DNA from 2 places in the Streptomyces sp. NPDC059816 genome. Region 1 is predicted to be linked to the other one. Evidence: predicted binding sites of a transcription regulator. Region 1 holds the regulator's gene; the other holds the start of a gene.
The links. The regulator HrcA, encoded in region 1, represses chaperone genes, less so after heat shock. The targets are predictions, from matches to a motif close to TTNGCACTCNGNNNNNCNGAGTGCNAA.

Region 1 (4,209 bases):
GGACCACTGCACCGCAGAACCCCGTCGCGACCTCCTCCACCACGAGGTCCGCCTCCGCGGGGACCTCGGGTGCGGCGCTCTGCTTCTTCCAGGGCGGAGTCAGATCCGCTGAGTACTGACGCATCCCGCGACGATAGAACGCCCAGCGCCGGCCCCAGCCCCAGACCTCGCCCCAGCCCCAGGCCCCGCCCCAGCCCGGCGCCCCGCCCGCCCGTGCCTCAGCCCGCCGCCGTGCGCAGCACGTCCCGCTGGGCCGTGACGAACGCCGACCCCACCACGGACCCGTGCCCCGGCACGTACCGTGCGCTCGGCCCGCCGAGCGCGAGCACCCGGTCCAACGCGCCCGGCCACGCCGCCGGGTGCGCATCGGGCCCCGCCTGCGGCTCCCCGGACTCCTCGACGAGATCGCCGCAGAACACCACCAGGGGTTCCCCGGCGACGACCACGACCAGGTCCTGCCCGGTGTGCCCGGGTCCCACGTCCGCGAGGACGACCGACACGCCCCCCAGGTCCAGGGCCAGCGTCCCCGTCACCTCCACCCCGGGCGCGCGCAGCGCCCCGGCCGCCGCCGCGGCCTCACCGGGGTCGACCCCGTACCGCACCGCGTCGTCCCGCAGTTCCTCCCGCCCCGCGACCAGCAGCGCACCGATTCCGGCCGCCCCGTACACCGTCGCCCCGGGGAACGCCGGCGCGCCGAGGACGTGGTCGAAGTGCGGATGGGTCAGTGCGAGGTGCGTGACGTGCCCGCCGTCGAGCAGCCGCTCGGTCTGCTCCCGCAGCTCGGCGCCCTCCCGCAGGGTGGAGCCCGCGTCCACCAGCAGGGCCGCCCGTTCGCCCGCGACCAGCCCGACCGTGCAGTCCCAGCCGGGCAGCCGTTGCCGTCCCGTCCGGGGCCCGATCCGCTCCCAGCCCTCCGTCGCCCAGGGGATGTCCCGTGTCGTCCGCATACCGTGACGCTAGGTCATTCCCGGCGGGCACGCGGCTTTGCCCCGGACCCGGCGGGCGCACGGTCGGCCGGCCGGCCGGGACGCGTGGCCGGACGGCGCGGCGCAGTGGCTCGTGACACGGCCTTGCTACGTGCGTACCCACCGGCCGTACACTTGGCTGGGAACGCTGGCACTCGACTGTCATGAGTGCCAGGCACCGTTCCGCGGGGCCGGTTCGGGCCCGCGTCGACGCAGAGGGAACCAGAGGAACGGGAGGTGCGCGATGCTCAGTGAACGCAGGCTGGAAGTGTTGCGCGCCATCGTCCAGGACTACGTCGGCACGGAGGAGCCGGTCGGCTCCAAGGCGCTGACCGAACGGCACCGCCTGGGCGTCTCCCCGGCTACGGTCCGTAACGACATGGCGGCACTGGAGGAGGAGGGGTTCATCGCCCAGCCGCACACCAGTGCGGGGCGCATCCCCACCGACAAGGGGTACCGCCTGTTCGTGGACAAGCTGGCCGGGGTCAAGCCGATGACGGCCCCCGAACGGCGCGCCATCCACCACTTCCTCGACGGGGCGGTGGACCTCGACGACGTCGTGGGCCGCACGGTCCGGCTGCTGGCGCAGCTGACCCGGCAGGTCGCCGTGGTGCAGTACCCGTCCCTGACCCGTTCGACGGTGCGGCACGTGGAACTGCTGTCGCTGGCCCCGGCCCGGGTGATGCTCGTCCTGATCACCGACACCGGTCGGGTGGAACAGCGGATGGTCGACTGCCCGGCTCCGTTCGGCGAGACCTCGCTCGCCGATCTGCGGGCGCGGCTCAACAGCCGGGTCGCGGCTCGTCGGTTCGCCGACGTGCCGCAACTGGTGCAGGACCTGCCCGAGGTGTTCGACACCGAGGACCGGGGCAGTGTCTCGACCATCCTCTCCACTCTGCTGGAGACGCTGGTCGAGGAGACGGAGGAGCGGCTGATGATCGGCGGTACCGCCAACCTCACCCGCTTCGGACATGATTTTCCCCTCGTGATCCGGCCCGTCCTGGAGGCGTTGGAGGAGCAGGTCGTCCTCCTCAAGCTCCTCGGCGAGGCGGAGAATTCGGGCATGACCGTAAGGATCGGTCACGAGAACGCCCATGAGGGGCTCAACTCCACGTCCGTCGTGTCGGTGGGCTACGGTTCGGGCGGCGAGGCAGTCGCCAAGCTCGGCGTGGTCGGCCCGACCCGCATGGACTACCCGGGAACGATGGGAGCAGTACGCGCAGTGGCACGTTACGTCGGACAGATCCTGGCGGAGTCGTAAGTGGCCACGGACTACTACGCCGTACTAGGCGTACGCCGCGACGCGTCCCAGGACGAGATCAAGAAGGCGTTCCGCAGGCTCGCGCGCGAGCTGCATCCGGACGTCAACCCCGATCCGAAGACCCAGGAGCGGTTCAAGGAGATCAACGCCGCCTACGAGGTGTTGTCGGACCCGCAGAAGAAGCAGGTCTACGACCTCGGCGGCGATCCGCTGTCCCAGGCGGGCGGTGGACCCGGCGGCTTCGGCGCCGGTGGCTTCGGCAACTTCTCCGACATCATGGACGCCTTCTTCGGAACGGCGTCCCAGCGCGGTCCCCGCTCCCGCACCCGGCGCGGTCAGGACGCGATGATCCGGCTGGAGGTGGAGCTGGACGAGGCGGCCTTCGGGACCACCAAGGACATCCAGGTCGACACCGCCGTCGTCTGCAACACCTGCAACGGCGAGGGCGCGGCGCCCGGCACCAGTGCCCAGACCTGTGACATGTGTCGCGGTCGGGGCGAGGTGTCGCAGATGACCCGGTCGTTCCTCGGCCAGGTCATGACCTCGCGTCCCTGCCCCCAGTGCCAGGGTTTCGGCACGGTCGTGCCCACCCCGTGCCCGGAGTGCGCGGGCGACGGCCGGGTCCGTTCCCGTCGCACCCTGACGGTGAAGATCCCGGCCGGTGTCGACAACGGCACCCGCATCCAGCTCGCGGGCGAGGGCGAGGTCGGCCCGGGCGGCGGCCCCGCCGGTGACCTGTACGTCGAGATCCACGAGCTGCCGCACGCGGTCTTCCAGCGGCGCGGTGACGATCTGCACTGCACGGTGACGCTGCCGATGACGGCGGCCTCGCTGGGCACCAAGGTGCCGTTGGAGACCCTGGACGGCATGGAGGAGATCGACATCCGGCCCGGTACCCAGTCCGGCCAGTCGATCCCCTTGCACGGTCGGGGCGTGACGCATTTGCGGGGCGGCGGTCGGGGTGACCTGATCGTGCACGTAGAGGTGCAGACCCCGTCCAAGCTCGATGCCGAGCAGGAGCGGTTGTTGCGGGAGCTGGCGAAGCTGCGCGGTGAGGAGCGCCCCATCGGTCAGTTCCAGCCAGGTCAGCAGGGGCTTTTCTCCCGGTTGAAGGACGCGTTCAACGGTCGCTGACGCAGTGCGTCGCGGCGGCCGGATCGCCACCCTCCGTAGTGGGGCACCCCCGTCCCGGTTCTCGTCCGGGCGGGGGTCGCCCATGCATCGGTGCGAAAACGCTAGAGCTGTCGGGGAATTGGCGAACAATCGCCGCTCCCGAGCTGGTGCAAACCTCAAGCACCGCGCTGACCAGCGCAGCTGTGCTCCCGTCGAAGATCCACCCGTATCCACGCACGGCCGGAATATGCCAGATGTACGGCTGGATTCGGACTTGTGTGGAGGACGTGACAACATGCCGTCATGTCCTCCGCACTGACCGATCTCCTTCCGTGCCCGATCGTGCAGGCCCCGATGGCGGGCGGGGTGTCCCGGCCGCAGCTGGCCGCAGCCGTGTCCGAAGCGGGCGGACTGGGGTTCCTCGCCGCCGGCTACAAGACGGCCGACGGCATGTACCAGGAGATCAAGCAGGTGCGGAGCCTGACGTCCCTCCCCTTCGGCGTGAACGTCTTCATGCCCCAACCCGAGTACGCGGACCCGGCGGTCGTGGACGTCTACGGCCACCAGCTCGCCGGTGAGGCCGGCTGGTACGACACCGAGCTCGGGGACCCCGACAGCGGTCGGGACGACGGCTACGACGCCAAGCTCGCGATCCTCCTCGACGACCCCGTACCCGTGGTCTCCTTCCACTTCGGCTGTCCGACCCGCGAGGTCATCGCCGCCCTCCGCAAGGCGGGCACCCTCACCCTCGTCACCGCGACCACCCCCGAGGAGGCACGGACCGTCGCCTGGTCCGGCGCCGACGGGGTGATCGCCCAGGGCATCGAGGCGGGCGGACACCAGGGCACCCACCGGGACAGCCTCGACAAC
Region 2 (4,209 bases), on a different contig from region 1:
TGCGCTCCTGCGTGTTCATCCCGCACGACCTGGAGCAGGCGAAGGTCGTGACGGCGGCCGTCTACGGGGGCGAGCTCGTCGCGATCGAGGGCACCTACGACGACGTGAACCGTTTCTGCTCCGAGCTGATCGGTGACCCGCTCGGCGAGGGCTGGGGCTTCGTCAACGTCAACCTCCGCCCGTACTACGGCGAGGGCTCCAAGACGCTGGCGTACGAGATCTGCGAGCAGTTCGGCTGGGAGATCCCGGACCAGTGGGTCATCCCCATCGCCTCCGGCTCGCAGCTCACGAAGATCGACAAGGGGCTCCAGGAGCTGATCAAGCTCGGGCTCGTCGCCGACAAGCCGTACAAGATCTTCGGTGCCCAGGCGACCGGCTGCTCCCCGGTCTCCGCCGCCTTCAAGGCCGGTCACGACGTGGTCCGCCCGCAGAAGCCGGACACCATCGCCAAGTCGCTGGCCATCGGCAACCCGGCGGACGGCCCGTACGTGCTCGACATCGCCCGCCGCACCGGTGGCGCCGTGGACGACGTGGACGACGCGGCCGTGGTCGACGCGATCTCGCTGCTCGCCCGGACCGAGGGCATCTTCGCGGAGACCGCGGGCGGGGTCACCGTCGGCGTCACCAAGAAGCTCATCGAGGCCGGTCTGCTCGACCCCTCGCTGTCGACCGTCGTCCTCAACACCGGCGACGGGCTCAAGACCCTCGACGCGGTGGCGGACCGGGCCCGACCGACCGCGACGATCCGGCCGGACCTCGACGCGTTCCGCGACGCCGGCCTCGCCACCGGCTGACACCAGCCTGCCGCGCCCGCGGGGTGGGTCCGCCCGCCCCGCCGGGCCCGTACGTGATCCCCGTACGTGATCCCCGTACGTGATTGCCGTACGTCCCTGTACCGTCTCGCCGGAAACGACCGGAAAGGCCGCCCCATGAGCGTCAACGTCCGTATCCCGACCATTCTGCGCACCTACACCGGCGGCAAGGCCGAGGTGCCCGCCGAGGGGGCCACCCTCGCCGAGGTGATCGCCGACCTGGAGAAGAACCACGCCGGCATCGCGGGGCGCGTCCTGGACGACCAGGGCAAGCTGCGCCGGTTCGTGAACGTGTACGTCAACGACGACGACGTCCGCTTCGAGCAGGGCCTCGGCACCGCCACGCCCGACGGCGCCGGTGTGTCGATCATCCCCGCGGTCGCCGGCGGTTAATCCTGCACTCCGGGCCGCCGCCCCGCGGGCCCGGCGCTCCTGACGCTGCGTCACCGTGATGACCCCCTCCGCAAGAGAAGCGGAGGGGGTCATTCCATAGGATTGAACGCGATAGGGTTGGGGAAATGGCTCGCGCGCTTGTCCTTCACACATATGACTTCTCGGCCGCGCGGCGACAAGAAGTAGCCAAAGAGCATTACCGAATTAGCCCCTTTGTGGCATTTGCTGGGCCCGACTTGCCCTGAATTCCAGTCAATTATCTGGACATCTCCGATGCGTCGCGCCCGGATTTCTCGTCCAGTTGACCTGTTGCAGACGGCAGTTGGACAGATACATTCAGCGGCGGTCGACGCGTTCCGGCGCACACCCCCAACCGTTGGGGGGTGGAGGTATGACCCGGGTCCGCGAAGTGCGGTCCTGTGCAAGGGCCAGTAATAGGGGAGTTAGGCATGGCTCAGGGCACCGTCAAGTGGTTCAACGCGGAGAAGGGCTACGGCTTCATCGCGGTCGACGGTGGTGCGGATGTTTTCGTCCACTACAGCGCGATTCAAATGGACGGGTACCGCACCCTTGAAGAGGGCCAGCGGGTCGAGTTCGAGATCTCGCAGGGTCAGAAGGGGCCGCAGGCGGATATGGTCCGCGTGGCCGTCTGAGCCGCGCGTCGACTGGCTGCGACGTTACGGAGGGTCCGCACCCGGCAGGGGTGCGGACCCTCCGCATTGCCCGTGCGGGTGCGCTGGCGCCGTTCGCGCCGTCCCCGTGCCCCCGGGCGGGTGCCCCGTGGGGTGCGTCCTTGTCCGCGGGTGCGGGGTGGTTGCTCGCGCAGTTCCCCGCGCCCCTAACGGGGCCCGCCTCGGGTCAGGCGACGACGCTGGGTAGCGCCCCCCCTTCAGGGGCGCGGGGAACTGCGCAAAACAACAGCGCACCCGCACCGGGCGACGCACCCGCAGGGAAGCGCACCGAAGGGGCGCGGGGAACTGCGCGAGCAACCACGGCGCACCCGCAGGAGACAACGCGCCCCGCAAGGGAACGCGCCTGTGCGTTGGGGGAGCGGAACGCCGCTGACCTGCGGTGGAGCCCTCGGGGGGTCGCCGAAAAACGCCAAGCCGCTTGCACTCGCACCTGTCGAGTGCTAATCATTGGCGTTAGCACTCTACGAGTGAGAGTGCTACGAAGGACCGGGTCGGTGAGGCCCGCGGGCCGGGTGGGGCAAGGATTTCGCCCGGTGTCGCAGGTCGTCCGTCGCGGGCGCCAGCGCGGTCCGTACCATCCGCTCCCACGCTCTCGTCAGGGCGCGGGTAGGACCCCCTTCAGTCCGGGAGGACCACTTCACATGGCCAAGATCATCGCGTTCGACGAGGAGGCGCGGCGCGGCCTTGAGCGCGGTATGAACCAGCTCGCCGACGCCGTCAAGGTCACCCTCGGCCCCAAGGGCCGCAACGTCGTCCTTGAGAAGAAGTGGGGCGCCCCCACGATCACCAACGATGGTGTCTCCATCGCCAAGGAGATCGAGCTCGAAGACCCCTACGAGAAGATCGGCGCCGAGCTGGTCAAGGAGGTCGCGAAGAAGACGGACGACGTCGCCGGTGACGGCACGACGACCGCGACCGTCCTCGCCCAGGCGCTGGTGCGCGAGGGTCTGCGCAACGTTGCCGCGGGTGCCAACCCGATGGCCCTGAAGCGCGGCATCGAGAAGGCCGTCGAGGCCGTCTCCGCTGCCCTGCTGGAGCAGGCCAAGGACGTGGAGACCAAGGAGCAGATCGCCTCCACCGCCTCCATCTCCGCCGCCGACACCCAGATCGGTGACCTCATCGCCGAGGCCATGGACAAGGTCGGCAAGGAAGGCGTCATCACCGTCGAGGAGTCCCAGACCTTCGGTCTGGAGCTGGAACTCACCGAGGGCATGCGCTTCGACAAGGGCTACATCTCGGCGTACTTCGCCACCGACATGGAGCGTATGGAGGCGTCCCTGGACGACCCGTACATCCTGATCGCCAACTCCAAGATCGGCAACGTCAAGGACCTGCTGCCGCTCCTGGAGAAGGTCATGCAGTCGGGCAAGCCGCTGCTGATCATCGCCGAGGACGTCGAGGGCGAGGCCCTGTCGACCCTGGTCGTGAACAAGATCCGCGGCACCTTCAAGTCCGTCGCCGTCAAGGCCCCGGGCTTCGGCGACCGCCGCAAGGCCATGCTCGGCGACATCGCGATCCTCACGGGCGGCGAGGTCATCTCCGAGGAGGTCGGCCTCAAGCTGGAGAACGCGACCCTGGACCTCCTGGGCCGCGCCCGCAAGGTCGTCATCACCAAGGACGAGACCACCATCGTCGACGGTGCCGGTGACACGGACCAGGTTGCCGGTCGCGTCAACCAGATCCGCGCCGAGATCGAGAACTCCGACTCCGACTACGACCGCGAGAAGCTCCAGGAGCGCCTGGCGAAGCTCGCGGGCGGCGTGGCCGTCATCAAGGCCGGTGCCGCGACCGAGGTCGAGCTCAAGGAGCGCAAGCACCGCATCGAGGACGCCGTTCGCAACGCGAAGGCCGCCGTCGAAGAGGGCATCGTCGCGGGTGGTGGCGTGGCCCTGCTCCAGGCTGCCGCCGTCTTCGAGAAGCTGGAGCTGGAGGGCGACGAGGCCACCGGTGCCGCCGCCGTCAAGCTCGCGCTTGAGGCTCCGCTGAAGCAGATCGCCGTCAACGCCGGCCTTGAGGGTGGCGTCGTCGTGGAGAAGGTGCGCAACCTGACTCCGGGTCACGGGCTCAACGCCGCGAGCGGTGAGTACGTCGACATGATCGCCGAGGGCATCCTCGACCCGGCGAAGGTGACGCGTTCCGCGCTGCAGAACGCTGCGTCGATCGCTGCGCTGTTCCTCACGACCGAGGCTGTCATCGCTGACAAGCCGGAGAAGGCTGCGGCTGCCGCGCCGGGCGGTATGCCCGGTGGCGACATGGACTTCTGAGCCTCTTCGGCTCGGACTCCGCGTCTCGGTTCGAGGGCGGCACCCCCT

Region 2: the regulator HrcA is predicted to act here: its motif matches at 2,351-2,377, upstream of groL (chaperonin GroEL).

Annotation. Positions count from the first base shown of each region.
Region 1 is NZ_JBHWIQ010000005.1:99,450-103,658, forward strand. It holds gene ACFV88_RS08855 (DUF3097 domain-containing protein) at 1-124, opposite strand, end outside; gene ACFV88_RS08860 (MBL fold metallo-hydrolase) at 219-947, opposite strand; gene hrcA (heat-inducible transcriptional repressor HrcA) at 1,210-2,226, shown strand; gene dnaJ (molecular chaperone DnaJ) at 2,227-3,360, shown strand; gene ACFV88_RS08875 (nitronate monooxygenase) at 3,643-4,209, shown strand, end outside.
Region 2 is NZ_JBHWIQ010000008.1:99,913-104,121, reverse strand. It holds gene thrC (threonine synthase) at 1-794, shown strand, start outside; gene ACFV88_RS13220 (MoaD/ThiS family protein) at 930-1,205, shown strand; gene ACFV88_RS13215 (cold-shock protein) at 1,655-1,858, shown strand; gene groL (chaperonin GroEL) at 2,539-4,161, shown strand.